DNA from 3 places in the Streptosporangium sp. NPDC050855 genome. Region 3 is predicted to be linked to each of the others. Evidence: riboswitches for the same ligand, from Rfam matches in the RefSeq annotation. Region 3 holds a riboswitch; each other region holds the start of a gene.
What was found. A riboswitch is a leader RNA that binds a small molecule or an ion and turns the genes downstream of it on or off. The one in region 3 is predicted to bind cobalamin.
Positions count from the first base shown of each region.

Region 1 (9,663 bases), on a different contig from region 3:
GGGCAGGTTCTCCACGTCGGCGAGGAGCTCGACGCGTTCCAGCCCGTGGGCCAGGCCCCAGCCGGTCAGGGCCGAGGTCGCGGCCGTGGCCACCCCGCGGCCCCGGGCCCAGGGCGCCACCAGGTAGCCGATCTCGGCGGTGTCGCGCGGCAGCGGGGGCTTGAGGCCGATGTTGCCGAGCCACTCGCCGGTCTCCGGGTCCGCGATCGCGAACTCGGCGCCCCCGGCCTTCCAGGCGGCGCGGGCCGCCTCCAGGTACCGCAGCGCGTCGTCGTGGGTGTAGGGCGAGGGGACCAGGGGGATGAACCGGACGATCTCCGGGTCGGCGCAGGCCCGCACGATCGACTCGGCGTCGGCGTCGGTGTGGGGCCTGAGCGTGACGGGGCCGGCGGGGATCACTTCTTCTGGGAGCACACGGCAACAGCTACCAGGTTTCGGCCCGTACCGGCGAACCGTTTACCCCGACCCTCGGTCGGACCCGTCCCCCGTCCCGGCCCGGTCCGGCAGGCCGGGGGGGCAGGTGCGGCCCGCCGGGGCGGGATCGGCCGCCGCCGGGCGCCGTTAACCTTGCGCTCATGGGTTTTCGCAGGCATGGGCCGTTTCAGGCCGGGGATCAGGTTCAGCTCACCGACCCCAAGAACAAGCGTCACACGGTGACGCTGAAGGAAGACGGCGTGTTCCACACGCACAAGGGCGGGATCCCGCACAGTGAGCTGATCGGCCGGCCCGAGGGCTCGGTGGTGCGTTCGTCCGGCGGCACCCAGTATCTGGCGTTCAGGCACCTGCTCCAGGACTACACGCTCTCCATGCCGCGCGGCGCGGCGGTGATCTACCCCAAGGACTCGGCGCAGATCGTGGCCATGGCCGACATCTTCCCCGGTGCCCGGGTGGTGGAGGCGGGCGTCGGCTCCGGCGCGCTGTCCTGCTTCCTGCTGCGCGCCGTGGGCGCCGAGGGCACGCTCACCTCGTACGAGCGGCGCCAGGACTTCGCCGAGATCGCCACCAGGAACGTCGAGAAGTTCTACGGCGGGCCGATGGAGCAGTGGCGCCTGGTGGTCGGCGACTTCGTCGAGTCCCTCGACGAGAGCGACGTCGACCGGATCGTCCTGGACATGCTCGCCCCGTGGGAATGCGTGGACGCCGCGGCGAAGGCGCTCACCCCCGGGGGTGTGATCTGCTGTTATGTGGCGACCACGACTCAGCTGTCGCGGACGGTGGAAACTCTCCGGGAGCACGGGAGTTTCACCGAGCCCCATGCGTGGGAGACCCTGGTTCGTGACTGGCATGTCGAGGGACTGGCCGTGCGGCCCGACCACAGGATGGTCGGCCACACCGGTTTCCTGGTCACGGCGCGTCGCATGGCGGACGGCGTGACGCCGCCCCCTCGACGCAGACGCCCGGCGAAGGGGGCCAATGCCGAGGACTCCACGGACTCCACCACCTCCACCACCTCCACCGGCTGATGACGATTCGGACACGAGGATCCGTGTACAGAGTGACGCGCGAACCGACCCTCATGTTCATATACTTCTAGTACTAAAAGCACTAAAAGGGATTAATCATCACGCACTTAATGTAGTCATACGAACACTGCTCGACCAGGTAAGGGACAGCCCCCAGATGGGTAGGGTTTTGAGTAGTCGGTCTCGACTGGGAAGGAGGTGACGCCGTGGCAGCTCGCGACGACGCTGAGGCTCGTGCCGCGCAGCGCGAACGGGAGGTCGCCGACCTCACAACACAGGTCTCCTTCTTGCAGGAGGAGATCACGGCGTTGCGCAGGAAGCTGACGGAGTCTCCCCGGCAGGCCAGGATCCTCGAAGAGCGTCTCCATGACGTGCAGGCGAACCTCGCGGCCGTGACGGGCCAGAACGAGCGTCTGGTGGCCACCCTCAAGGAGGCCAGGGACCAGATCGTCGCCCTGAAGGAGGAGGTAGACCGGTTGGCGCAGCCGCCATCCGGATTCGGTGTTTTCCTCGAAGCACGAGAAGACGGCACGGTGGAGGTCTTCACCGGTGGCCGCAAGCTCAGGGTGAACGTCAGTCCCGCGGTGGAGGTCGAATCGCTGAAGCGTGGCCAGGAGGTCATGCTCAACGAGGCGCTCAACGTGGTCGAGGCCCTCGGGTTCGAGGACCTCGGCGAGATCGTGATGCTCAAGGAACTCCTTGAGGACGGCCGGCGCGCGCTGGTGATCTCGCATGCCGACGAGGAGCGGGTGGTGAAGCTCGCCGAGTCGCTGATGGACCAGCCGATCCGGGCGGGCGACTCCCTGCTGCTGGAACCGCGTTCGGGCTACGTCTACGAGCGCATCCCCAAGTCCGAGGTCGAGGAGCTCGTCCTGGAGGAGGTGCCCGACATCTCGTACGAGGAGATCGGCGGGCTGATGCGGCAGATCGAGCAGATCCGGGACGCCATCGAGCTCCCGTACCTGCACGCCGACCTCTTCCGCGAGCACAAGCTCCGCCCGCCCAAGGGCGTGCTGCTCTACGGTCCCCCCGGTTGCGGTAAGACGCTCATCGCCAAGGCCGTCGCCAACTCCCTGGCCAAGCAGGTCGCGGAGAAGACCGGCCAGTCCGGCAAGAGCTTCTTCCTCAACATCAAGGGCCCGGAGCTTCTCAACAAGTACGTCGGCGAGACCGAGCGGCACATCCGCCTGGTCTTCCAGCGGGCCCGCGAGAAGGCCTCCGAGGGCACCCCCGTGATCGTCTTCTTCGACGAGATGGACTCGATCTTCCGTACCCGTGGATCGGGCGTCTCCTCCGACGTCGAGAACACCATCGTCCCGCAGCTGCTGAGCGAGATCGACGGCGTCGAGGGCCTGGAGAACGTCATCGTGATCGGCGCCTCCAACCGCGAGGACATGATCGACCCGGCGATCCTGCGGCCCGGCCGCCTGGACGTCAAGATCAAGATCGAGCGGCCGGACGCCGAGGCGGCCAAGGACATCTTCTCGAAGTACCTCATCGAGGAGCTCCCCCTGCACCCCGAGGACCTGTCCGAGCACGGTGGCGACCGCCGGGAGACCATCTCCGGCATGATCCAGCGGGTCGTCGAGCGGATGTACACCGAGAGCGAGGAGAACCGCTTCCTCGAGGTGACCTACGCCAACGGCGACAAGGAGGTCCTGTACTTCAAGGACTTCAACTCCGGGGCGATGATCCAGAACATCGTCGACCGCGGCAAGAAGATGGCGATCAAGCAGTTCCTGGAGACCGGGCAGAAGGGCCTGCGGATCCAGCACCTGCTGGCCGCCTGCGTGGACGAGTTCTCCGAGAACGAGGACCTGCCCAACACCACCAACCCCGACGACTGGGCCCGCATCTCCGGCAAGAAGGGCGAGCGGATCGTCTACATCCGCACCCTCGTGACGGGCAAGCAGGGCACCGAGGCGGGACGCTCCATCGACACGGTGGCCAACACCGGTCAGTACCTGTAACGGCGCCCCGCCGGTCCGCGCGGACCGGCGGCACCCGCTGCGGACCGGCGGCGCGGTTCCCCTCCCCGGGGAGCCGCGCCGCCGGCGTTCCCAGGCCCGCTCCGCGTTCCCGTGGCCGCTCTACGTTCCGGGGCCCGTTCCGCGTTCCGGGGCTCCCCGGGATCACCCGGCGCCGTCCTCGTGGCCGCCCCCCGCGCCCGCCTCCCGCCGTGACCGACCGGCACGTCACCTCGTTCCCACAGGTCACAGGGGTGTACGGGAACAACCCCCCGTCACGGGGAACCCAGGTGATCGAAAAGCCGTCCAAGTGGCGTGCGTGAACACTGCGGCCCGGCCCCCGGGTGAACGGCACGGCCCCTCGCGAGACGCCCCGGGAAGGCGGCCGTCTCGCCGAACTGGACCTGCTGAGGTTCACCGCCGCGCTGGCGGTGCTCGCCTTCCACTACTTCATCGCCTTCGCCTCGGTGTGGGGCGACCGCCCGGCCGAGCTGTTCCCGGCGATCTCCACGATCTCCGGGCTCGGCATCCTGGGCGTCGAGCTGTTCTTCATGATCAGCGGCTTCGTGATCCTGATGAGCATCTGGGGCAGGAGCCTGGGCGCGTTCGCGCTCTCCCGGCTGGTCCGGCTCTTCCCGGCGTACTGGGTCAGCGTGGCCGTCACCGCCGCGGTCTACGGCCTGACCGCCGCCACGGCCCTGGACCCCAAGCTCAGCCCGGGGGAGTACGGCGTCAACCTGACGATGCTCCAGCGGGCCTTCGGCGTCTACGACGCCAACGGCGTCTACTGGTCGCTCTGGGTGGAGCTGCGCTTCTACCTGCTGATCTCGATCCTGGTGATCGTCGGGGTGACGTTCGCCCGCTGCCTGGTCTTCATGGGCGTCTGGCTGCTGGCGGCCGGGTTCTTCGCCGGGAGCGAGGAGGCCTGGGTCGATCTCGTGATCATGCCCAAGTACGCGGCGTACTTCGTCGGAGGCATGGCGTTCTTCCTGATGACCAGGTTCGGCCCCCGGCTGGTGCTGTGGTGCCTGGCCGGGATCAGCGGCGGCCTGGCCGTCAGCGCGGCGCTCGACCGGGTGGCCGGGCGGGTGGAGAGGGTCGGCTACGCCGCGATGCCGGTGCCCGACTGGGCCGTGGTCGCCACCGTGATCGGTTTCTACGTGCTGATGGCGATGGTGGCGCTGGGCTGGCTGCGGTGGCTGCGCTGGCGCGGCCTGGTCGTCCTGGGCGCGCTCACCTACCCGCTCTACCTGTTCCACACCGCGGCCGCGGTCGTGATCGTCCCGGCCCTGCGGGACACGCTGCCGCCCCCGCTGACCGCGCTGGTCACGGTGCTGGCCGCCGTCGCCTTCTCCTACCTGGTGTACCGGGTGGCCGAGCGGCCCCTGCAGGAGCTCGTCAGGGCCCGCAGGCGCGGAAGGTCTCCTGACACCCCCGGGACGCCCTCCCCGGCCTCAGGACCGCTCTCCACGATCCCTGCCGCATCGGGCGAAAAGGCTTCGGTGCCATAACTGTCCGACCACCGGGCATAGTGAAGGGTCTAGGGTCGGGAATAGACACCAGGCAGAGAAACAGTCCCTGATGAACAGAGGGTGCGCATGACGGTACGGCGGGTGATGGGCATCGAGACCGAATACGGCATCTCCGTGCCCGGACAGCCGGGGGCCAACGCGATGGTGACCTCCTCTCAGGTCGTGAACGCCTACCTGGCGGCCTCGGCGGCCCGGGTCCGGCGCGCGCGATGGGACTTCGAGGAGGAGAATCCGCTGCGCGACGCGCGCGGGTTCGACCTCGCGCGAGAGGTGGCCGACCAGAGCCAGCTCACCGACGAGGACCTCGGCCTTGCGAACGTGATCCTCACCAACGGGGCCCGGCTGTACGTGGACCACGCCCACCCCGAGTACTCCACGCCCGAGTGCACCAATCCCCGGGCGGCGGTGATCTGGGACAAGGCGGGCGAGCGGGTCATGCACGACGCGGCGGTCCGCGCCTCGGCGATGCCGGCCAACGCCCCGATCCAGCTCTACAAGAACAACACCGACAACAAGGGCGCCTCCTACGGCTGCCACGAGAACTACCTCATGCGCCGGGCCACCTCCTTCGCCGACATCGTCCGGCACCTGACGCCGTTCTTCGTCTCCCGGCAGGTCGTCACCGGAGCGGGCAAGGTCGGCATCGGCCAGGACTCCCGCGGCGAGGGCTTCCAGATCAGCCAGCGCGCCGACTTCTTCGAGGTCGAGGTGGGGCTGGAGACCACCCTCAAGCGGCCGATCATCAACACCCGGGACGAGCCGCACGCCGACCCGGAGAAGTACCGGCGCCTGCACGTCATCATCGGCGACGCCAACATGTCGGAGATCTCGACCTACCTCAAGCTGGGGTCGACCGCGCTCGTCCTGGCGATGATCGAGGACGGCTACTTCACCCGGGACCTCACCGTCGACAACCCGGTGCAGGCGCTACGGGCGGTCTCGCACGACCCCACGCTCAAGTACGAGATCTCGATGCGCGACGGCCGGAAGCTCACGGCCGTACAGCTCCAGATGGAGTACCTGGAGCTGGCGCGCAAGTACGCCGAGGAGCGCAGCGTCAACGGCCTGGACGAGCCCACCAAGGACGTCCTGGAGCGCTGGGAGTCGGTCCTCACCCGCCTGGCGGACGACCCGATGCAGCTGGCCGGGGAGCTCGACTGGGTCGCCAAGCTGGAGCTCCTGGAGGGCTACCGCACCCGGGACGGCCTGCCCTGGTCGCACCCGCGCCTGCAGCTCGTCGACCTGCAGTACTCCGACATCCGCCCCGACCGGGGGCTGTACAACCGGCTGGTCGCCCGGGGCCGCATGAAGCGCCTGGTCACCGAGGAGGAGGTGACCCGGGCCATCGAGGTGCCGCCCAACGACACCCGGGCCTACTTCCGGGGCCGTTGCCTGAGCCAGTACAGCGAGTCGGTGGCCGCGGCCTCCTGGGACTCGGTCATCTTCGACATCCCGGGCAGGGAGTCGCTGCAGCGCGTCCCGACGATGGAGCCGCTGCGCGGCACCAAGGCGCACGTGGGCGAGCTGTTCGACCGCTGCCGTACCGCATCGGAGCTGGTGACGGCGCTGACCGGCGAGCAGTGAGCCCTGCCGAGGGGGAGGCGGCCCGGCCGGGCCGCCGCCCCCGCGGCGGGGCCCGGGGCGGGGTTTTATAATATTTTAGTTTTTTGTGGTTTGCGGGAGATGGGAAACCGGGATACGTTCCGGGTGTTTTGTGGCGGTGCGAGGGAAACCGGTGAGATTCCGGTACGGTCGCGCCACTGTAACGGCCCTCACGGGCCGCAAGTCAGGTCACTCGGCCGCCACCGACCTACGAAAAGGGACGCGTGATCCCGGAGGAGGTAGCCGTGAGCCAGATTTCGGCTCCGCACACCCAGCCCATCCCCTGGACGTCGCTCACCCGCTGGCTTCTCGCCGTGCCGGTGCTGCTGCTCCTGGCCTACCTGGTCACCTTCGACCAGGGAGCGGTCTCCCAGGCGGGTGACTACCTGCACGAGCTCATGCACGACGGGCGCCACCTGCTCGGCGTCCCTTGCCACTGAGCCGCATGTGATCACCAAACTGATCGTCCGGGGACTCGTCGCCGGACTGCTCGCAGGGCTGCTCGCAGCCGTCTTCGCCTACGCCGTGGGCGAGCCGGGCATCGACCGGGCCATCGCGCTGGAGGAGGCGGCCGCGGCCGCCGCCCCGGCCCACGACGGCACGGCCTCCGGGACGCACTCCCACGAGGCCGGCGCCGCCGAGGCCGCCCACTCCCACGGGGAGGAGGCCCTGGTCAGCAGGGACGGGCAGCGGTTCGGCCTGTTCCTGGCCCTGGGCCTGTACGGGACGGCGGTCGGCGGCCTGTTCGCCCTGGTCTACGCGGCCGTGCGCGGCCGGGCCGGGCCCCGCTCGGAACCGGCGCTCGCGGTCACCCTCGCGGCCGCCGGGTTCGTCGCGGTGGTCCTCGTCCCCTTCGTGAAGTACCCCGCCAACCCGCCCGCCGTGGGCGATCCGGAGACCATCGGCCAGCGCACCCTGCTCTACCTCATCGCGGTGGCCATCGGCATCCTCGCGGTGGCCGCCGGAATCCTCGCCCACCGGTACGCCGCGGGCGGCGAGCCGTGGGTGCGGTGGCTGGTCGCGGGCGCCGCGGTGCTCGTCCCCGTCGTCGCGGTCTGGGCCCTCCTGCCGGAGATCGCGGAGGTGCCGCGAGGCTTCCCCGCGGACCTGCTCTGGGACTTCCGGATGGCCTCCCTGGGCACCCAGGTGGTCCTCTGGACCGGCGTCGGCGTGCTGTTCGCCTTCGCCGCGCGCAGGCGCAGCCCGGTGTGACGGCCCCCTCGGGGGTCGCTCGGCTGCTGCTGGTCTGCCACGCCTCCACCGTGGCGACCGCACGGGCCGCGTTCCCCCTCGACGAACCGCTCGACGAGCGCGGCCTGCGCCGGGCGCGCGGGCTGGCGGACGAGTTCGTCCCCGGCCCGGCGGCCTGCCCGCCCGAGCTGCGGTGCCTGCAGACGGCGGCGGCGCTCGGCCTGCGGGCCGAGCCCGACCCGCTGCTGGCCGACTGCGACCACGGCCGCTGGGCCGGGATGACGCTCGCCGAGGTCGAGGCCGCCGAACCCGAGGCGCTCGCGTCCTGGCTCGGCGACCCCGCCGCGGCGCCGCACGGAGGTGAGCCGGTCACCGCGCTCCTGGCGAGGGTGGCCGGCTGGCTCGCCGTCCGCGCGCCGGGCCGGACGGTGGCGGTCACCCACCCGGCGGTCATCCGCGCCGCCGTGGTGCACGCCCTGGGGGCCCCGGCCCGCGCCTTCTGGCGCGTGGACGTGGCACCGCTGGCCCGGGTGGCGCTCACCGGGCGCGGCGTGCGCTGGCGGCTGACGTACTCCCCGTGACGGTGTTCTCGCACGACGACCTCCCCGCACGACGACGCAAGGAGACCCCGAAGGTGCCCGACTCCCGTTATCCGTTCACCGCGATCGTGGGGCTGGAGGACCTCAAGCTCGCGCTGATCCTCAACGCCGTCTCCCCGCGGGTCGGGGGCGTGCTGGTCAGGGGGGAGAAGGGCACCGCCAAGTCCACCGTCGTGCGGGCGCTGGCCGCCCTGCTGCCCCCCGTCGAGGTGGTGCCCGGCTGCCGCTTCTCCTGCGACCCGGCGGCGCCCGACCCCGGCTGCCCCGACGGGCCGCACGAGGTCCCGTCCGCGGAGGGGGCGCTCCGGCCCGCCCGCCTGGTCGAGCTGCCCGTCGGCGCCTCCGAGGACCGGCTCGTCGGCTCCCTCGACATCGAACGCGTCCTGACCGAGGGCGTGAAGTCCTTCGAGCCCGGCCTGCTGGCGGGCGCCCACCGGGGCGTCCTCTACGTCGACGAGGTCAACCTCCTGCACGACCACCTGGTGGACCTGCTCCTCGACGCCGCCGCCCTGGGCACCTGCTACGTCGAGCGCGAGGGAGTGTCGGTACGGCACGCGGCGCGCTTCCTGCTGGTCGGCACCATGAACCCGGAGGAGGGCGAGCTGCGCCCGCAGCTGCTGGACCGCTTCGGCCTGACCGTGGAGGTCCGCGCCTCGCGGGAGCCGTCCCGGCGGGTCGAGGTGGTACGGCGGCGCCTGGCCTTCGAGGCCGACCCGGACGGCTTCGCCGCCACCTGGGCGGACGAGGAACGCGAGCTGGCCGCCCGGATCGCCGAGGCCAGGGCCCGGCTGCCGCGGGTCGTCCTGCCCGACGCGGCACTGCTGCGGATCGCCACCGTGTGCGCGGAGTTCGAGGTGGACGGCCTGCGGGCCGACCTGGTCACGGCGAGCGCGGCGATCGCGCACGCCGCCTGGCAGGGCCGCACCCGGGTCACCGCCGACGACGTACGGGAGGCCGCCCGGCTCGCGCTCCCGCACCGCCGCCGACGCGACCCCTTCGACGCGCCCGGCCTGGACGAGGCGAAACTCCAGGACCTCCTGGACCGCGTCCCCGACGACCCCGACGACCCCGACGACCCCGACGACCCCGAAGACCCCGAAGACCCCGAAGACCCCGACGGCCCCGACGGCCGAGGTGGCCCGGACGGCCGAGGTGGCCCGGACGGCCCCGACGGCCCCGGTGGCGGGGATCCCGGCGACGGCCCCGAGACCCCCGGGAGCCGGGAGCGGGCCCCGGACGCCCCGGACGCCCCGGACGCCCCGGACGACCCCGGCGTCCCCGGTGGCGCCGATGACCCCGGCGGTCCCGG
Region 1 covers NZ_JBITFY010000006.1:160,046-169,708, forward strand. Annotated here, with positions in the region: gene ACIBCT_RS14970 (GNAT family N-acetyltransferase) at 1-414, opposite strand, end outside; gene ACIBCT_RS14975 (tRNA (adenine-N1)-methyltransferase) at 576-1,463, shown strand; gene arc (proteasome ATPase) at 1,670-3,433, shown strand; gene ACIBCT_RS14985 (acyltransferase family protein) at 3,775-4,941, shown strand; gene dop (depupylase/deamidase Dop) at 5,029-6,546, shown strand; adenosylcobalamin (AdoCbl) riboswitch at 6,677-6,768, shown strand; gene ACIBCT_RS14995 (CbtB domain-containing protein) at 6,810-7,004, shown strand; gene ACIBCT_RS15000 (CbtA family protein) at 7,012-7,776, shown strand; gene ACIBCT_RS15005 (histidine phosphatase family protein) at 7,773-8,336, shown strand; gene ACIBCT_RS15010 (VWA domain-containing protein) at 8,390-9,663, shown strand, end outside.
Region 1: another riboswitch for cobalamin. It lies ahead of ACIBCT_RS14995 (CbtB domain-containing protein); the one in region 3 lies ahead of cobN (cobaltochelatase subunit CobN).

Region 2 (9,663 bases), on a different contig from region 3:
GCAGCGGCTGCGACGGCTGCGGGGACTGCTGCAAGGGCTGCGGCAGGTGCGACGGGTGCTGCTGCGACTGCAGCGCCTAGGACTCGTCGTCCTGGGAACCGCGCGACGGGTCGCGCCGGTCACCGCCCCTGGCGAGGGACCCCGCCGGACGGGGGTCCGGCTCGGCCGCCATCATCCCGGTGAGCAGCCCGGGGACGCTCTCCGAGACGGGTGGGACGTCGACCCGGAAGCGGGGCATCGACTCGGGGTACCTGTCACGGATGAAGGTCACCATGTGCTCGCGGATGTCGCACTTGAGGTCCCAGGCGCTGGCGGAGTCGGAGGCGCTCATCAGGGCGCGCAGCTCCAGCAGCCCGTTGGGAAGGGTGTCGGTGACCTGGAGGGTCCAGTCCTTCTGGTCCCACAGCGGGTGCTCGCGCAGCGCGCGGTAGAGCTCGGTGCGCAGTTCCTCGACCGGCACCGACCAGTCGACCCGGATGAGCACGTGGCCGATCACCCGGCTGCTGTGCCGGGTCCAGTTCTCGAACGAGTTGGCCGTGAAGTACGAGACCGGGAGCACCAGCCGGCGCTCGTCCCACAGCCGCAGCACCACGTAGGTCAGGCTGAGCTCCTCGATGCGGCCCCACTCGTCCTGGACCACGACCACGTCGTCCAGCCGGAGCGCGTCGCTGAAGGCCAGCTGCAGACCGGCGAGCATGTTGCCCAGCGTCGACTGGGCGGCGATGCCCACCACGACGCCGGCGATTCCGGCCGAGGCCAGAAGACCGGCTCCCAGCGCCCGTACCTGCGGGAACGTGAAGAGCATCGCGCCCAGCGCCACCACGATGATCACCGCTGAGGCGACCCGGCGGACCAGGGTGATCTGGGTGCGGATGCGGCGGGCCTTGCGGTTGCGCTCGCCCTCGACGGTGATCAGGCGGTCCAGGACCACGTCGGTGATCGCGTAGGCGGCCTGGATGACCAGCCAGGTGGCGCATCCGATCAGGATCAGGCTCAGGCCGCGGTCGATCACCTGGCCCGCCGCGCCCTGCACCATGCTGGGCTCGTTGGAGCGGTCGGGCGTGTAGACGGTGTAGGCGGTCGCCACGGCGGCCGTGGCGAACCCCGGCCAGGTGCAGCGCCGCACCAGCGGGCCGGCGAGGATCCACCTCTCGCCGATCAGCCGCGAACGCAGGATCCTGCGCACCGCCTCCACCGCCACGACGGCGGCGGCCACGGAGACGATCAAAATCATCCAGTTGGACACGGACGACGTACCCCCTCGGCGTTTCTGTCCCTTATGTTTCCTTTCCGGGTTCTCCAGCTAATCAGAAGGACTCGTCAAAGGTGACATTCCCCTCGACTGCTACCTGATAGGCCGAAACCCGTCGCTCGAAGAAGTTGGCCAGTTCCTGCACGTCCTGAAGCTCCATGAACGCGAACGGGTTGGCCGTGCCGTACCGGACGGGCATGCCGAGCCTGACCAGCCGCTGGTCGGCCACGTACCGCAGGTAGAGCCGCATCTGCTCCACGCCCATCCCGAGCAGCCCGTCACCGCACAGGTCGGCCGCGAAGGCGAGCTCCGCCTCCACCGCCTCCTCGATCATCCGGGTGACCTGCTCGGTGAGCGCGTCGTCGAACAGCTCGGGCTCCTCGGCCCGTACGGTCTCCACCACGCCGAAGGCGAACTCCATGTGCATGGACTCGTCGCGGAACACCCAGTTCGTCCCGGTGGCCAGGCCGCCGAGCAGGCCGCGGGAGCGGAACCAGTACACGTAGGCGAACGCCCCGTAGAAGAACAGGCCCTCGATGCACGCCGCGAAGCAGATCAGGTTGAGCAGGAACGCCCGCCGGTCCTGCCGGGTCTCCAGCCGGGTCAGCCCGCCGAGCGAGTCGATCCAGCGGAAGCAGAACTCGGCCTTGTCCCGGATCGAGGGGATGTGCTCGACCGCGGAGAAGGCCTTGACCCGCTCGTCGTGGTCGGGCAGGTAGGTGTCCAGCAGGGTCAGGTAGAACTGGACGTGCACGGCCTCCTCGAACAGCTGCCTGCTCAGGTAGAGGCGCGCCTCCGGCGCGTTCAGGTGCTGGTAGAGGTTGAGGACCAGGTTGTTGGCCACGATCGAGTCGCCGGTGGCGAAGAACGCGACGAGCCGGTTGATCAGGTGGCGTTCCTCGGGGGTCATCCTCGCCAGGTCGGCCAGGTCGGAGGCGAGGTCCACCTCCTCGACGGTCCAGGTGTTGCGGATCGCCGCCCGGTAGCGCTCGTAGAACTCCGGGTAGCGCATCGGCCGCAGGGTCAGGTCCATGCCGGGGTCGAGCAACATCGGAAACGGTGCCTTTCGTGAGGTGGGGAGCGGCCGGGCGGTCTACTGGCAGGCGTCGCAGTACTCGGGGTTCTCCAGCGAGCAGGCGACGGCGCCGGAGTCGGTGACGGGGTCGGTGACGGGGTCGGTGACGGGTCCGGACCCGTCCCGCGGAACCTCCCGCGCACCGGCCCGCACGGCGTCCCGAGCGGCGTCCTGCGCGACGTCCCGAGCGGCGTCCTGCGCACCGGCCCGGCCGGGGGCCGCCACGGTGGCCTGGGCGATCCGGGTGGCCGGGCGCGAGCGCAGGTAGTAGGTGGTCTTCAGGCCCGACTTCCACGCGTAGGCGTACATCGAGGAGAGCTTGCCGATCGTGGGCGTGGCCATGAAGAGGTTCAGCGACTGCGACTGGTCGACGTACGGGGTGCGCGCGGCGGCCAGGTCGATCAGCGCCTTCTGCGGCAGCTCCCAGGCGGTCCGGTAGAGCGGCTTGAGGTCGTCCGGGATCTCGGGGATGTCCTGGATCGAGCCGTCGGCCCGCTTGATCGCGTCGCGGATCGCCGGGGTCCACAGCCCCCTGGCCTGCAGGTCCCGGACCAGGTAGCGGTTGACCTGGAGGAACTCCCCCGACAGGGTCTCGCGCTTGAAGACGTTGGACACCTGCGGCTCGATGCACTCGTAGCAGCCGGCGATGGAGGCGATCGTGGCGGTGGGCGCGATCGCGACCATCAGCGAGTTGCGCAGCCCGGTCACGGCGATCCGCTCCCGCAGCGCGGTCCACCGCGCCGACGTGGCCGCGCCGTAGTGGTCGGGGTGCAGCACCCCGCCCGCGGCCCTGGTCTCCTCGTACGAGGGGTGGCGGCCCCGCTCGGCGGCCAGGTCGCAGGAGGTCGCGTAGGCGGCGAGCGCGATCTCCTCGGAGATCGTGGTGGACAGCTTCAGCGCCTCGGGCGAGTCGAACGGGAGCCGGAGCGTGAACAGCACGTCGGCCAGGCCCATCACGCCGAGCCCGATCGGCCGCCACCTGAGGTTGGCGTCGCGGGCCTCGGGGGTCGGGTAGAAGCCCAGGTCGATGGTGCGGTCCAGGAAGCGCACGGCGGTGCGGACGGTCGCGCGCAGCCGGTCCCAGTCGATCCCGGCGATCCGCGACGCCCCGTCGTCCCCCGGGACGGCGCCGCCTCCCGCGACCTCGCCGTTCCCCGAGGCCGCGCCGTCTCCCCGGGTCCCGCCGTTCGCCGGGGTGCCGTCGTTCGCGGGGGGCGTGACCAGGTGCGCGGCCAGGTTGATCGAGCCGAGGTTGCAGACCGCGGTCTCGGCGTCCCCGGTGACCTCCAGGATCTCCGTGCAGAGGTTGGACAGGTGGATGACGTTCTGCGGCCTGCCCGTCTGGTTGGAGGTCCGGTTGGCCGCGTCCTTGAAGGTCATCCAGCCGTTGCCGGTCTGGGCGAGCGTGCGCATCATCCGCCCGTACAGGGAGCGGGCCGGGATCCGCCGGACGAACCGGCCCTCGGCCTCGGCGGCCCGGTAGGCCTCGTCGAACGCCGTCCCGTACAGGTCGGTCAGGTGCGGGACCTCCTTGGGGTCGAACAGCGACCAGGTGCCGTCGGCCTCGACCCTGCGCATGAACTCGTCGGGGATCCAGTTGGCCAGGTTCAGGTTGTGCGTGCGCCGGGCCTCCTCGCCGGTGTTGTCGCGCAGTTCGAGGAACTCCTCGACGTCGGCGTGCCAGGATTCCAGGTAGACGCAGGCCGCGCCCTTGCGCCGGCCGCCCTGGTTCACCGCGGCGACGCTGGAGTCCAGCGTGCGCAGCCAGGGCACGATGCCGTTGGAGTGGCCGTTGGTGCCGCGGATCAGCGAGCCGCGCGAGCGGATCCGCGTCCAGGCGATACCGATCCCCCCGGCGTACTTCGACAGCCGGGCGACCTGCCCGTAGCGCTCGTAGATGGACTCCAGCTCGTCGCGGGGCGAGTCGAGCAGGAAGCACGAGGACAGCTGGGGGCGGCGCGAGCCGGAGTTGAACAGCGTCGGCGAGCTGGGCAGGTACGACAGCGAGGCCATCAGCGCGTACAGCTCGGCGGCCTCCTCGACGGTCTCGGACAGGCCGCAGGCCACCCGCAGGAAGAAGTGCTGCGGGCGCTCCAGCACCGTACGGGTGCTCGGGTGGCGCAGCAGGTAGCGGTCGTAGACGGTGCGCAGCCCGAAGTACTCGAACCCGGCGTCGGCGTCCGGCACGACCAGCGCGTCCAGGGCCTCGGCGTGCGCGGCCACGAACTCCGCGAGCCGGTCCTGCACCAGCCCGGCCCGGTGGGTGGCGGCGACGGAGTCGGAGAAGCTCCGCACGCCGTGCTCGGCGGCCTCGTCGGCGATCAGCTCGGCCAGCATGGCGGCGGCGATCCTGGAGTTCTCCGGGTCGGTGATCACCCGGGCGGCGGCCTCGTCGATGGCCAGCCTGCGACCGTCGTTCCCGCCGTCCCCCGTCCGGGCGTCGTTCCGCGTCACCGGCCCGCCGGTGCCACCGGGCCCGCGCTCCCCGCCGTCCCCCGTCGGAGTGTCGATCTCCGTCACGGTCTGCGCCACGATCTCTGTCACGTACTGCCCCTCGCTCGCTCGGACTCTCCCCCTGCGGTCTCGACGGGGGCACGCGTCCACGAGCGATTCCGGGCACGCCGGACCGCCTCGTTCCGCGGGCCCTCCCACGAGGCCCTGGACAACCACGTCACCGGCAGGTCTTCGGACTCACGGGCGCACCGCACACGCCTACCGGCCGTCGCTTCCCGGGCATGGCGCACCCAGTGCTCAATGACGGCTTTCGTTCCCGCTCACCGCTGCGGGGCAGTCCCGGAATCTCACCGGGTTCCCTCTTGCCTCACCCTTCACGGGTGAACCAGCGACGATCAGGATCCTACATCTAGGGCCGTCTGACGCAACCACCCCAACAGGTTGTGTCCGAGGACGTCGCGAGCCCGAGTTCGTGAAGCACGCCCCGGGTCCGGCCGGTCTCGGTGGACAGCCACCGGCGGAAGTCGTCGCCGCCGAGGAAGACCCGGCTCCACCCGTTCGCCGCGCACAGGGCACGCCAGTGCGGCGTGGCGTCGAGCCGCTCGCACAGGGCGATCGCCGCGTCCCTGTCCGCCGGGCTCATGTCGCCGGGCCCCACCAGCCCGCACCAGTCGCTGTACTCCAGCCGGACGTCGAGCTCCATCAGCGTCGGCGCGTCGATCCCCTCGATCCGGCCGCCCGAGGAGACCGCCAGGGGACGCAGCCGGCCCGCGGAGATCCCCGGCAGCAGGGCACGGGCCGATCCCAGCAGGGCCGCCACCCGGCCGACCTTGAGCGCCTCGACCGCGTCCTGGGCGGCCAGGTACCCGGCGTACTCCAGCAGCCGGGTGTCCACGCCGAGGCACTTGCCGATCATGCCGTAGAGCACGTGGTCGGAGCCTCCCTCCAGCCTGCCGCCGATCGTCAGCCCGGCCGGGTCGCGGCGCAGCGCCGCGGCGAGGTCCTCGAAGGCGCGCAGCCGGGAACCCGCCGGGACGACCAGGGCCGCCCAGTCGCCGGCCAGCCGGGCGAGGGGGGTGGTGGCCCGCACCACCGCGGTGGTGTTGGCGATCTCCGCGGCGGCGAGCATCGGCATCGCGGCGACGAGCACCCTGCCCTCGCGTGCGAAGGAGACGCCCCGGGTCCCCGCAACCCCGGCGAGCCCCGGGACGCCGGAGGTGCCGGGGACGACGAAGGCGTCGCGCGAGACGGAGCCCAGGGGTCCGGGCCGGTCGGCGGCCATGACGGTGCGCACCAGCCCCGACCGGACCATGACGGAGGCCAGCCTGCGCGCGATCCCGTCCCACCCGTGACCGTCGGCGGCGGGTTCGAGGAGGAACAGCCGGTCCACCAGCGGGCCCGCGGGCTCGTCCTCCGCCCCGCAGCCCGCGAGCAGCGCGGTCCCCGCCGCCAGCGCGAAGAACCCCCTACGGCGCATAAGCGCCCCTTCCCCCAAGAGCCCCTTATACCCTAGGTTACCTCCATGTCACTTTCTGTCATAGTGCGAGGGGTATGGCCTTGGAGTAGCGGTCCTCACTCCACCGTGACGCTCTTGGCAAGGTTGCGAGGCTTGTCGACGTCCCGCTCCAGCGCCACGGCCGCGTGGTAGGCGAAGAGCTGCAGCGGGATCGAGAGCAGGATCGGGTCCAGCTCGGTCTCGTTCTTGGGCACCACGACGCAGTCGTCGGCCAGCTTGGGGTCGGCGGTGCGGTGGCCGACCATGAGCACCCGCCCGCCCCGGGCGCGGATCTCGCCCAGCGTGGTGAGGTTCTTGTCCAGCAGCTCGTCGTCGGGGACGATCGCCACCGTGGGCATCTCCGGCCCGATCAGCGCCAGCGGGCCGTGCTTGAGCTCGCTGGCCGGGTACGCCTCGGCGTGCACGTAGGAGATCTCCTTGAGCTTCTGCGCGCCCTCCCGGGCCACCGGGTAGCCGCGGACCCGGCCCACGAACATCATGCTCGGCGCCCCGGCGTACTTGCGCGCCAGCTCCCTGATGACCGGCTCCAGCACCAGGATCTCCTTGATCTGCTCCGGCAGCCTGCGCAGGCCGTCGCAGATCCGCCGGCCGTCGGCCGGTGACAGGTCCCGGACCCGGCCCAGGTGCAGCGCGAGCAGCGCGAAGGCCACGGCCGTCGAGGTGAACGCCTTGGTGCTCGCCACCGAGACCTCGGGCCCGGCGTGCAGGTAGACGCCGCCGTCGCACTCGCGGGCGATCGCGCTGCCCACGGTGTTGACGATGCCGAGCACCCGGCCGCCCTTGCGCTTGAGCTCCTGCACGGCGGCGAGGGTGTCGTAGGTCTCCCCCGACTGGCTGATCGCCACGTACAGCGTGTCGGCCTCCACCACCGGGCTGCGGTAGCGGAACTCGCTGGCCGGTTCGGCGTCGGCGGGGATGCGGGCCAGCTCCTCGATGAGCTGCGCGCCGATCTGGCCCGAGTAGTACGCGGAACCGCAGCCGATGATCTTCACCCGGCGGAACGAGCGGGTCTCGCGCGCATCCATGTTCAGGCCGCCCAGGTGCGCGACGTGGAAGCGGTCGTCCAGGCGCCCGCGCAGGGTCCTGGCCACGGTGTCGGGCTGCTCGGAGATCTCCTTGAGCAGGTAGTGCTCGTAGCCGCCGGTGTCGTAGTGCCCGGCCTCCCAGTCGACGGTCAGCGGCTCCTTGGCCGTCTCCCGCGCGTCGCTGGCGAAGGTGGTGAACCCGTCGGCCTTGAGCACCGCGATCTCGCCGTCCTCCAGGTGGACCACCTGGCGGGTGTAGCGGACCAGCGCGGCGACGTCGGAGGCGGCGAACATCTCCTTCTCGCCGATGCCCAGCACGATCGGGCTGCCGTTGCGCGCCACGACCACCTCACCGGGCCGCTCGGCGTCGAGCACCGCGATGCCGTACGTGCCGACGACCCGCTTGAGCGCGGCGCGGACGGCCTCCTCCAGCGAGTCGGCCTCCTTGACGGTCCGGGCGATCAGGTGTGACAGCACCTCGGTGTCGGTCTCCGAGAGGAAGACCACGCCCTCGGACTCCAGCTTGGCGCGCAGTTCGTCGGCGTTCTCGATGATTCCGTTGTGCACGACGGCGATGCGCTCGTCCGCCGACAGGTGCGGGTGGGCGTTGACGTCGCTGGGCGCGCCGTGGGTGGCCCACCGGGTGTGGCCGATGCCCAGGCCGCCCTTGAAACGCGCGGGCATGGCCGCCGCGAGGTCGGCCACCCGGCCCTTGACCTTGCGCATCTTGAGGCCCTTGTTGGAGACCACCACCCCGGCGGAGTCGTAGCCCCGGTACTCAAGACGCTGCAGGCCCTCCAGCAGGATGGGTGCCGCGTCCTTGGGCCCCACATAGGCCACGATTCCGCACATACGAGCGCTCCTTCTATCCGTGGACGATCCTGCGCGACTGCTATCCGTAGACGATCCTGCGTAACTGGCGCAGGGAGAGCTCGGGCGCCGCGACGCGGCGGACCGCCAGTTCGGCGGCCACCCTGGGGAAGATCTCGTCGTTGACCATCCCCCTGGCCTTGAGCTCGGCGTGCCGGCGCCGGACGAACTCCTCGACGGGCTCGGAGAAGTAGGCCAGGACGTCCGCCACGACCCGCGCGGCCTCGCCCGGCCCGAGCCCGCTCGTCCGGGTCAGATGGGTGATCAGATCCTCGTGCTGATGCCGCGCCATGGACACAGAGCAGGACCCTACGCATCCGGAGAAGAGAACAACAAGTTTTCTGCCCGATTTCGGGCAGAGAATCTCTTCGAATCTCAACCCTGTCAGAATGCGCGACAATCGGTAATCTCTGGTAACTCTAGGTAGTGAACGGAGAGAGAGGAACACCACCATGCGCCGCCTGCCGGGAACCGCCCTCGTCGCCGCTCTCGCCGTCCTGGTCTCGGTCGTTCCCGCGCGAGCGGAACGTTCCGGCGGGCAGGCGGCAGTACCCCCGGCACCCCAGGCACCCCAGGCACCCTCCACGCCCTACGCCCCCGGGACGGCACCGGCGGGCCGGCAGGCCGCCTTCGCCGCGGCGGCACGGGCGTACGGGGTGCCGGAGAGCGTGCTGCTCGGGGTCTCCTACCTGGAGTCACGATGGGACGGCCACGCGGGGCGGCCCAGCGTCTCGGCCGGGTACGGGCCGATGCACCTGGTCGACGGCCGGGCGGAGCGGGGGCACCCGCACGGCGCGGGCGAGGACCCGCGCGGCGACGAGCGCAGGCCGCGCGTGATCCCGATCCCGCCCGTCACGCCGTCCACGCCGGAGGACACCCTGCGACGGGCCTCGGAGCTGTCCGGCATCTCCCCCGACCGGCTGCGCCGGGACCCTGCCGCCAACATCATGGGCGGTGCCGCGCTGCTCGCCGCCTACCAGCGCGCCACCGGCGGCGACCCGGACGCCGGGCCCGCGGGCTGGTACGGGGCCGTGGCCCGCTACTCCGGTCCCCTCGGCGGAACCCCGGACACGAGGACCCCGGACACGAGGACCCCGGACACGAGGACCCCGGACGGGGAGGCGGTCCTGACGGAGGCGGCGCGTTCCTTCGCCGACGAGGTCTACGCGACGATCCGCGCCGGTGTAGCGCGCGTGACCGACGACGGCGAGCCGATGGTCCTGCCCGCGAAACCCGGCCTGGCGCCCAGGACCCCGCCCGTCCGGACCTCGCCCGCCCCGCCCGCCACGACCCCGCCCGCCCGGACGCCCTCCCCCCGGACGGCACAGCGCCGCGCCCCCGATCCCGCGCCCACCGGCGCCCCCGCCACCGCACGCCCTGCCACCGCGCGACCCGCCACCGTGCGGCCGGCCGCGGTGCGACCCGCCGCGGTGCGGTCCACCGGACGACCCGCACGGCCCGCACGACCCGT
Region 2 covers NZ_JBITFY010000017.1:108,493-118,155, forward strand. Annotated here, with positions in the region: gene ACIBCT_RS29960 (DUF5685 family protein) at 1-80, shown strand, start outside; gene ACIBCT_RS29965 (mechanosensitive ion channel family protein) at 77-1,246, opposite strand; gene ACIBCT_RS29970 (ribonucleotide-diphosphate reductase subunit beta) at 1,308-2,303, opposite strand; gene ACIBCT_RS29975 (ribonucleoside-diphosphate reductase subunit alpha) at 2,346-4,781, opposite strand; cobalamin riboswitch at 4,986-5,186, opposite strand; gene ACIBCT_RS29980 (tripartite tricarboxylate transporter substrate-binding protein) at 5,191-6,258, opposite strand; gene glmS (glutamine--fructose-6-phosphate transaminase (isomerizing)) at 6,354-8,174, opposite strand; gene ACIBCT_RS29990 (hypothetical protein) at 8,215-8,484, opposite strand; gene ACIBCT_RS29995 (N-acetylmuramoyl-L-alanine amidase) at 8,645-9,663, shown strand, end outside.
Region 2: another riboswitch for cobalamin. It lies ahead of ACIBCT_RS29975 (ribonucleoside-diphosphate reductase subunit alpha); the one in region 3 lies ahead of cobN (cobaltochelatase subunit CobN).

Region 3 (9,663 bases):
CAGGTCCGCCGGGCCGGGATCCTGCGGACGGCGGTGATCGTGGTGGGCCGGGTGCTGACCGCCTCGGAGTTCCCCGACAGCCACCTGTACTCGGCCGCGCGCCGCCGTGACTGACCCGTTCCGGGCCGTCCGGCCGCGCGGGCCGTACCGGACGAGATCGGACGGACCATGGCCACGCGGACGCGGGCCGGAGGGCGGGCGGGTTCAGCCGGCGCGGCCGACGACGGTGCCGGCGCGGTCGATGACCACCACGTCCACGGCCACCGGCGCCTCGCGCAGCACGCCCGCGGCGGTACGGCGGGCGCCCTCGGCGACCAGGTCGCCCAGCGGCAGGCCCGCGTCCTGGCACAGGTGCAGCGCGTGCAGCGCCGTGTTGGCCTCCAGGACGCGACCGGCCAGGTCCTCGTCCCCGCCCGCGGAGCGCACCAGCCCGGCCAGCATCGCGGGATCGACCTGGGAGCGCCCGGAGTGAAGGTCGAGGTGACCGTCGGCGAGCTTGGAGAGCTTGCCGACGCCCCCGGCGATGGTCAGCCGGGGAACGGGGTGCCGGCGCAGGTACTTCAGCACCGCCCCGGCGAAGTCGCCCATGTCCAGCAGCGCGTCCTCGGGAAGCCCGTACAGCTCGGCCGCGACCCTCTCGGAGGTGCTGCCGGTGCAACCGGCGACGTGGGTACGGCCCGCGGCCCTGGCCACGTCGATGCCGCGGCGGATGCTGTCGATCCAGGCCGAGCACGAGTAGGGCACCACGATCCCGGTCGTGCCGAGGATCGACAGGCCGCCCAGGATGCCCAGGCGCGGGTTCCAGGTCCTCTTCGCCAGCTCCTCGCCGCCCTCCACGGCGATCTCCACGAACACGTCGCCGCTCCCGCCGTGCCGGGCCGCGACCTCGGCCACGTGCTCGCGCATCATCGCGCGGGGGACGGGGTTGATCGCGGGCTCGCCCACCGGCAGCGGCAGGCCGGGCTTGGTGACGGTGCCGACCCCCGGGCCCGCGCCGAAGACCACCCCGGTGCCGGGGGCTCCGTGCCGTACGGTCGAGGAGATCAGCGCGCCGTGCGTCACGTCGGGATCGTCACCGGCGTCCTTGACCACCGCGGCCGTCGCGGCGGCGCCGGTGAGCCCCTCGGTGGCCAGGGCGAAGGACGGGTGCCGCCCACCGGGCAGGGTGATCCGCACCGGGTCGGGGAACTCGCCGGTCAGCAGGGCGGTGTACGCGGCCGCGGTGGCCGCGGTCGCGCAGGCACCGGTGGTCCAGCCGTGCCGCAGGGAAGTGCTCATGACCCAAGCATCCGACGGTACGGGCGGAAAGAGGTGGCGGGGTGGCGAACATCCTGATCCTGGGCGGCACGGACGAGGCCAGGAGGCTGGCCGCCGCGCTGGCCGGGCGCGACGGCACGCACGTGGTGTCGTCGCTGGCGGGCCGGGTGCGCGATCCGCGGCTGCCGGTGGGCGAGGTGCACGAGGGCGGCTTCGGCGGCCCCGGCGGGCTCGCGACCTGGCTGGTGGAGCGGGGGATCGGCACGGTGGTGGACGCCACGCACCCGTTCGCGGCCCGGATGACCGCCTCGGCGGTCGAGGCGACGGCCCGGACCGGCCTGCCACTGCTGATCCTGCGCCGGCCGGGCTGGCAGGCCGGGCCCGGTGACGACTGGCGCCGGGTGCCGTCGCTGGAGGCCGCCGCCGCGCTGCTGCCCTCGCTGGGGAAGCGGGTCTTCCTGACGACCGGCCGCAGGAGCCTGCCGGTCTTCGCCGGCCTCGACGACCACTGGTTCCTGGCCCGGTCGGTGGACCCGCCCGAGCCGCCGATGCCGCGCCGCACGGAGGTGCTGCTCAGCCGGGGGCCGTTCACCGTGGAGGGGGAGACGGCCCTGATGCGCACCCACCGGACAGAGGTGCTGGTGACCAAGGACAGCGGCGGTGAGATGACCACGGCGAAGCTGAGGGCCGCCCGCGAGCTCGGCCTGCCGGTCGTGGTCGTGGACCGCCCGCCCGCGCCCACCGGGGTGCCCGCGGTGGGGGACGTGCCGGCCGCGCTCGCCTGGCTGGAGGGCGCGGCCGTTCCCGGCGGGAGAGATCATGCCGGGTAGCGCCGGGGGGTGAAGACCACCCGGCCGCCGTCCCGTTCGGTGACCCGGGTGGTGGAGGAGCCCACCAGCAGGAGGCAGCGCATGTCGACCGCGTCCGGGTCCAGGTCGCCGAGGGTGGTGACGGTCACGCTCTCGGCGGCGCCGCCGACGTCACGGCCGATGACCACGGGCGTGTGCGGCGCGCGGTGCTCCAGCAGCAGGTCGCGGGCCGCGGCCACCTGCCAGGTGCGGCTCCGGGAGGCCGGATTGTAGATCGCCAGGACGAGGTCGGCCCGCGCGGCGGCGCTGATCCGCCCGGCGACCACCTCCCACGGCTTGAGCAGGTCCGACAGCGACAGCACGCAGTAGTCGTGGCCCAGGGGAGCCCCGGCCCTGCTGGCCACCGCGTGCGCCGCGGTCAGGCCGGGCAGCACCCGGACCGGCACGCCGGTGAACCTCGGCTCGCACGCCACCTCCAGCACCGCGCTGGCCATCGCGAAGACCCCGGGATCGCCCGAGGAGACCACCGCCACCCGGGACCCGGCCGCGGCCAGCTCCAGCGCGTGCGCGGCCCGCTCGGCCTCCACCCGGTTGTCGGTGGGGTGGCGGCGCTGGCGCGGGTTGGGCGGGACGCGGTCGAGGTAGGGGCCGTACCCGACGAGTTCGTCGACGGCGGCCAGTGCCTCCTGCGCCTCGGGGGTCAGCCAGGGCCGTCCGGCCGGGCCGAGCCCGACCACCACCACCTCGCCGCGCGCCCGGCCCACGCCCGACACCGGCACCGCGTCCGAGACCGGCACCGCGTCCGCGGACAGGGACGGGGACGGGATCGGGGACGCGGTGACGGCCCCGGGGGAGGGGACGGGAACGGGAGGGGCCGCGTTGACCGGGCTGGGGATCAGCGCCAGCGAGAAGTACGGGACGCCGTCCGGGTCGACCTCGGCCAGCGGGGCGATGCGCTGCTGCCCGGTGGTGGCGCGCTCGACGTACCACGCCTCGTCCAGGCGCCCCGCCTCGGCGAGGGCGTCGCGGACCTTGGTGAAGGTACGGCCGAGCTTCAGCACCGCGGCCGAGTCGGTGGCCGCGAGACGCTCGGCGAGCACCTCGGCCGGGAGCGTCCCGGGCAGCACGGTCAGCACCTCGTCGCGCTCGACCAGCGGGCGCCCCAGCACGGCCGAGGCACCGCTCACCGAGGTCACGCCCGGCACGACCTCGGTGGTGTAGCGGTGCGACAGGCGCTTGTGCATGTGCATGTACGAGCCGTAGAAGAGCGGGTCGCCCTCGCACAGCACCACCACGTCGCGACCGGCGTCCAGGTGGGCCGCGAGGCGCTCGGCGCAGTCGGCGTAGAAGTCGTCGATCGCCCCCTGGTAGCCGCCCGGATGGTCGGTGGTCTCGGTGGTGAGCGGGTAGATGAGGGGTTCCTCGATCCGGCCCTCGCGCAGGTAGGGGGCGGCCACCGAACGGGCGATGCTCCGGCCGTGGCGGGCGCTGTGGAAGGCGATCACGTCCGCCTCACCGATCAGGCGGGCGGCCTTGACGGTCACCAGCTCGGGGTCGCCCGGCCCCAGTCCCACTCCCCACAGCCGTCCGGTCGCGCGTACGGTCACGTCGTCGCTCACTCTTCCTCGCTCGCGATCGCGTTGACCGCGGCGGCGGTCATCGCGCTTCCACCCCGGCGTCCGCTCACGACGAGGTACTCCAGGTTCGCCGGATGCTCGGCGAGGGCCTGCTTGGACTCGGCGGCGCCGATGAAGCCGACCGGGACGCCGAGGACGGCGGCCGGGCGCCCGGCACCCTGCTCGACCATCTCCAGCAGCCGGAACAGCGCGGTGGGCGCGTTGCCGATCGCGACCACGGAGCCCTGGAGCCGGTCGCGCCAGAGCTCCAGGGCGGCGGCGCTGCGGGTGGTGCCCAGCTCCGCGGCGAGCTCCGGCACCCGGGGGTCGCCGAGCGTGCAGATCACCTCGTTGCCGGCGGGCAGGCGGCGCCGGGTCACCCCGGAGGCGACCATCATGGCGTCGCAGAGCACCGGCGCGCCCGCGCGGAGCGCCTCGCGGGCCGACGACACCACCCCGGCCGACCAGCGCAGGTCGTCCACCAGGTCGACCATCCCGCAGGCGTGGATCATGCGGACCGCCACCCGGGCGACGTCCGCGGGCAGCGCGTCCAGGTCGGCCTCGGCGCGGATGGTGGCGAAGGAGCGGCGGTAGATCTCCGCGCCGTCGCGGACGTAGTCGATCACAGTTCCCCTCTGGCGGCCGTCACCGCGGCCGCGGTCTCCTCGATGCCCGAGCAGGTCAGGCCGGTGCCGTCCAGCTCCAGGCGGTAGCCGTGGCCGGTGGCGACCACGTCGGCGACCCGCCCCTTCGGGCGGCCGCAGCGTCTGGCGCACCCCGCCCAGTGCACCGGGAGCGTATCGGTGCGGGACGCGTCCCGGGCGGGCGGGGCCAGGGCGACGACGGCGGTCGCGTCGGCCCGCACGTCGGCCAGGGACTTGGCGCAGCCGGGACGTCCGGCGCAGGCCGTGACGCCGATCCACGGCGAGCCGGGGTCGACGACCAGGCCGGCGGCCCGCAGCCGGCCGGCCGCGTCCGCGGCCTCGGCTCGGGTCAGGCCGGGCAGGACCGCGCCTCTCCAGGGGGTCAGGCGGATCTCCCCGCCGGAGGCGACGTCGGCCAGCACCTCGGCCTGGGCGGAGGTCAGCCGTCCCAGGGGAACCGCCACCCCGAGCGCGACCCGCGCGGGGCCGCTCCGGGCGGTGCCGGGGGGTGCGGCGGTGCCGATGAGCCCCACCGGCCCGAGCGCCACGGGCCGCGGCCGTACCGGCTCGGAGGGGGGCGCCTGGACGGTGCGATCCGCGGTGGGGTCCGCGGGGAGGGCGGCCGATACGCGGGCGGTGACCAGGGCGGGCCCGTCGGGGAGCTCGGAGATCCGCCAGGCGGTGACGTCCAGGGCGGCCAGCTCGTCGAGGAACGCCTCGGCGGCGGCGAGCAGGGCGGTCACGGCCTGGTCCGTCCCGACGCGCAGGCCGGTGTCGGTCCCGGCGAGGAGCAGCGCGAACCGGTCCGGCCCGACGGCCAGGACCGCCGCGTCGGCGCCGAGCCCGGCCACGTCGCCGCGCCCGTCGTCGAGGGCGAACATGAACCGGCCGGGCAGGGCGGCCAGCGCGGGCCGGGCGCACAGTCGCCGGTCCAGCTCGCCGATCAGCGGGGTGACGTCGGCGACCCCGCCGCCGGGACCGTCCAGGCCGGTCAGCGGGGAGGCGAGGATGTTGCGGACCCGCTCGTGGGTGGCCGAGGGCAGCAGTCCCGCCCGCGCCATCCGCGCGGCGAACCCGTCGTCCGGGGCGGTGGGGTCGTCGTCGTGGGCGAGACCGCGTACCTGCACGTTGGCCCGGGAGGTGAGCTCGACGGCGCCGTCACCGTGAAGGCGCGCCGCCGTGGCGAGTTCGCGCAGCCGGGCGGGGGTGAGCCGGCCCCCGGGCACGCGGACGCGGGCCAGGCCGCCGTCGGCGGCGGCGTGGACCTGAAGCGCTCCGGGACATGCGTCAGGCCGTGATCGTCCATGAAAGTCGGCAATGTCCACTCACGGGATGCTAGTGCCAGTTTCTTGCGGGGAGCCGGACTGCCGTAGTGTCATCGGTGGCGATGGCGTTGGGAGGAAGCCGGTGTGATTCCGGCGCGGTCCCGCCACTGTGACCGGGGAGCGAACCTCAACCGGGCCACTGCCCGGCGACGGGCGGGAAGGCCGGGGCGAGCACCGATCCGGGAGCCAGGAGACTCCAGCCGTCGCGGCCGACGACGACCCGGGGCGAGGACCCCGAGGGAGGATGCTCCGTGCGCTTTTCGCCGTTCCCCCACCGCAGTGCGACCCCGCCGATGGAGTGTGGCGCGTGATCCTGCTGCTCTCGACCTCCGACACCGACCTGCTGAGCGCCCGCGCGAGCGGCGCCGACTACCGCCTGGGAAACCCCGCCCGCCTGGGCGTCGCCGACCTGCCACCGCTGCTGGAGGGCGCCGAGGTGGTCGTGGTACGGCTGCTCGGCGGGCGCCGCGCCTGGGAGGAGGGGCTGGACGCCCTGCTCGCCGGTCCCCGTCCCGTCGTCGTGCTCGGCGGCGAGCAGGCCCCGGACGCCGAGCTGATGGAACTGTCCACCGTGCCCGGAGGGGTGTGCGCCGAGACGCACGCCTACCTCGCGCACGGCGGCCCGGCCAACCTGACCGAGCTGTACCGCTTCCTGTCCGACACGCTGCTGCTCACCGGGCACGGGTTCGCCGCGCCCGCCCCCACCCCGACCTGGGGGACGCTGGAGCGCGAGGCGCGCGACCAGGACGGGCCGGTCGTCGGCGTGCTGTACTACCGCGCCCACCACGTGGCCGGCAACACCGCCTTCGTCGAGGCGCTCTGCTCGGCGATCGAGGACGCCGGAGGGCGGGCGCTGCCGCTGTACTGCGCGTCCCTGCGCACGGCCGAGCCGGGCCTGCTGGAGGCGCTGCGCACGGTGGACGCCCTGGTGGTGACGGTCCTGGCCGCGGGCGGCACCCGCCCGGCGACCGCGTCGGCCGGCGGGGACGACGAGGCGTGGGACGTTGGCGCGCTGGCCGAGCTGGACGTGCCGATCCTGCAGGGCCTGTGCCTGACGAGCAGCCGCGCCTCCTGGGAGGAGAACGACGACGGCCTGTCCCCGCTGGACGCCGCCACCCAGGTCGCCATCCCCGAGTTCGACGGGCGCATCATCACGGTGCCGTTCTCCTTCAAGGAGATCGACGAGGACGGGCTGACCGTCTACGTGGCCGACCCCGAACGCGCCTCGCGGGTGGCGGGCATCGCGGTGCGCCACGCCGCGCTGCGGCACGTGCCGCCCGCCGAGCGACGGCTGGTGCTGATGCTGTCGGCCTACCCCACCAAGCACGCCCGCATCGGCAACGCCGTCGGCCTGGACACCCCCGCCAGCCTGGTGCGCCTGCTGGCGGTGATGCGCGAGCGCGGCTACGACATCGGCGCCGAGGGCGAGCTGCCCGGGGTGACCGAGCAGGACGGTGACGCGCTCATCCACGCGCTGATCGCCGCGGGCGGTCAGGACCGGGACTGGCTCACCGAGGAACAGCTCGCCGGCAACCCGGTGCGCATCGCGGCGACCCGCTACGCCGAGTGGTACGCCACGCTGCCCGCGGACCTGCGGGAGGGGATGGAGCGGCACTGGGGACCGCCCCCCGGGGAGCTGTTCGTGGACAGGTCGGCCGACCCGGAGGGCGAGATCGTGCTGGCCGCGCTGCGCGCCGGCAACGTGGTGGTGATGGTGCAGCCGCCGCGCGGCTTCGGGGAGAACCCCATCGCCATCTACCACGACCCCGATCTGCCGCCCAGCCACCACTACCTGGCCGCCTACCGCTGGCTGGCCGACGGCTTCGGCGCCCACGCCGTGGTCCACGTGGGCAAGCACGGCAACCTGGAGTGGCTGCCCGGCAAGTCCGCGGGCCTGTCGGCCTCCTGCGGGCCGGACGCCGCGCTCGGCGACCTGCCGCTCGTCTACCCGTTCCTGGTCAACGACCCCGGCGAGGGCACCCAGGCCAAGCGGCGCGCGCACGCCACCCTGGTCGACCACCTGGTGCCGCCGATGGCCCGCGCCGACAGCTACGGCGACATGGCCCGGCTGGAGCAGCTCCTCGACGAGCACGCCTCCATCGCGGCGATGGACCCGGCCAAGCTGCCCGCGATCCGCGCCCAGATCTGGACGCTGATCCAGGCCGCCCGGCTGGACCACGACCTCGGCGTCGCCGACCGGCCGCACGATGCCGAGTTCGACGACTTCCTGCTGCACATCGACGGCTGGCTGTGCGAGGTCAAGGACGTCCAGATCCGCGACGGCCTGCACGTGCTGGGCGCCGCCCCCGAGGGCGCGGCGCGCGTGGACCTGGTGCTGGCCATGCTGCGCGCCCGGCAGATGTGGGCCGGCGGCCAGGCGCTCGTCGGCCTGCGCGAGGCCCTCGGCCTGGCCGAGGACGGCAGCGCGGCGCGGATCGGCGTCGACGAGGCCGAGACCCTGGCCCGCGCCCTGGTCGAGGGCATGGAGGAACGCGGCTGGGAGGTGTCCGCCGCCGCCGAGGTGACCGCCGCGGTCCTGCGCCCGGCGACGGACCTTCCCGGCCCCGCCGGCCTCCCCGGCCCTGCCGGTCCCACCGGCGCGGACGGTACGGCGGGTGCGGCCGGTGTCTCCGGGACGGACGGCGCCCGCGCCGCCGACCCACGGACGGTGGAGGAGATCCTGCGGTTCGCCGCGCTGGAGGTCGTGCCGAGGCTGGCGCGTACCACCGACGAGATCGACGCGATCCTGCACGCCCTCGACGGCGGCTACGTCCCCGCCGGGCCGAGCGGGTCACCGCTGCGCGGGCTGATCAACGTGCTGCCCACCGGCCGCAACTTCTACTCGGTCGACCCCAAGGCCGTGCCGAGCAGGCTGGCCTGGGAGACCGGGCAGGCGATGGCCGACTCCCTGCTGGAGCGCTACCGCGCCGACACCGGCGACTGGCCGCGCTCGGTGGGGCTGTCGGTCTGGGGCACCAGCGCCATGCGCACCGCCGGGGACGACGTGGCCGAGGTGCTGGCGCTGCTGGGCGTGCGGCCGGTCTGGGACGAGGCCTCGCGCCGCGTCACCGGCCTGGAGCCGATCCCGGCCGTCGAGCTGGGCCGGCCCCGGGTGGACGTCACGGTCAGGATCAGCGGGTTCTTCCGCGACGCCTTCCCGCACGTGGTGGCCATGCTGGACGACGCGGTGCGGCTGGCGGCCGGACTGGAGGAGCCCGAGGAGCTCAACTACGTGCGCGCGCACGTGCTCGCCGACCACGCCGTGCACGGCGACGAGCGCAGGGCCACCATGCGCATCTTCGGCTCGCGTCCCGGCGCCTACGGGGCCGGTCTGCTGCCGCTGATCGACAGCCGCAACTGGCGCGACGACGCCGACCTCGCCGAGGTGTACGCGGTCTGGGGCGGCTTCGCCTACGGCCGGGACGTGGACGGGGTGCCGGCCAGGCAGGACATGGAGACCGCCTACCGCAGGATCGCGGTGGCGGCCAAGAACGTCGACACCCGCGAGCACGACATCGCCGACTCCGACGACTACTTCCAGTACCACGGCGGCATGATCGCCACGGTCCGGGCGCTCACCGGCAAGGCCCCGGCCGCCTACATCGGCGACAGCACCAGGCCCGAGGCCGTCCGCACCCGCACCCTGTCGGAGGAGACCTCCAGGATCTTCCGCGCCAGGGTGGTCAACCCGCGCTGGCTGGCCGCCATGCGCAGGCACGGGTACAAGGGCGCCTTCGAGCTGGCCGCGACCGTCGACTACCTGTTCGGCTACGACGCCACCACCGGCGTCGTCGCCGACTGGATGTACGACAAGCTGGCCGCCACCTACGTGCTGGACCCGGAGAACCAGGAGTTCATGGCCCGGTCCAACCCCTGGGCGCTGCACGGGATCGCCGAGCGGCTGCTGGAGGCCGCGAACCGGGGCATGTGGGAACACCCCGACCCGGACGTCCTGCGCGACCTGCAGGAGGTCTACCTCAAGTCCGAGGGGGACCTGGAGGACGGCGCCTGA
Region 3 covers NZ_JBITFY010000022.1:23,032-32,694, reverse strand. Annotated here, with positions in the region: gene cobM (precorrin-4 C(11)-methyltransferase) at 1-114, shown strand, start outside; gene ACIBCT_RS33455 (cobalt-precorrin-5B (C(1))-methyltransferase) at 205-1,278, opposite strand; gene ACIBCT_RS33450 (cobalt-precorrin-6A reductase) at 1,320-2,087, shown strand; gene ACIBCT_RS33445 (precorrin-2 C(20)-methyltransferase) at 2,075-3,685, opposite strand; gene ACIBCT_RS33440 (precorrin-8X methylmutase) at 3,682-4,308, opposite strand; gene cobG (precorrin-3B synthase) at 4,305-5,651, opposite strand; cobalamin riboswitch at 5,724-5,848, shown strand; gene cobN (cobaltochelatase subunit CobN) at 5,959-9,663, shown strand.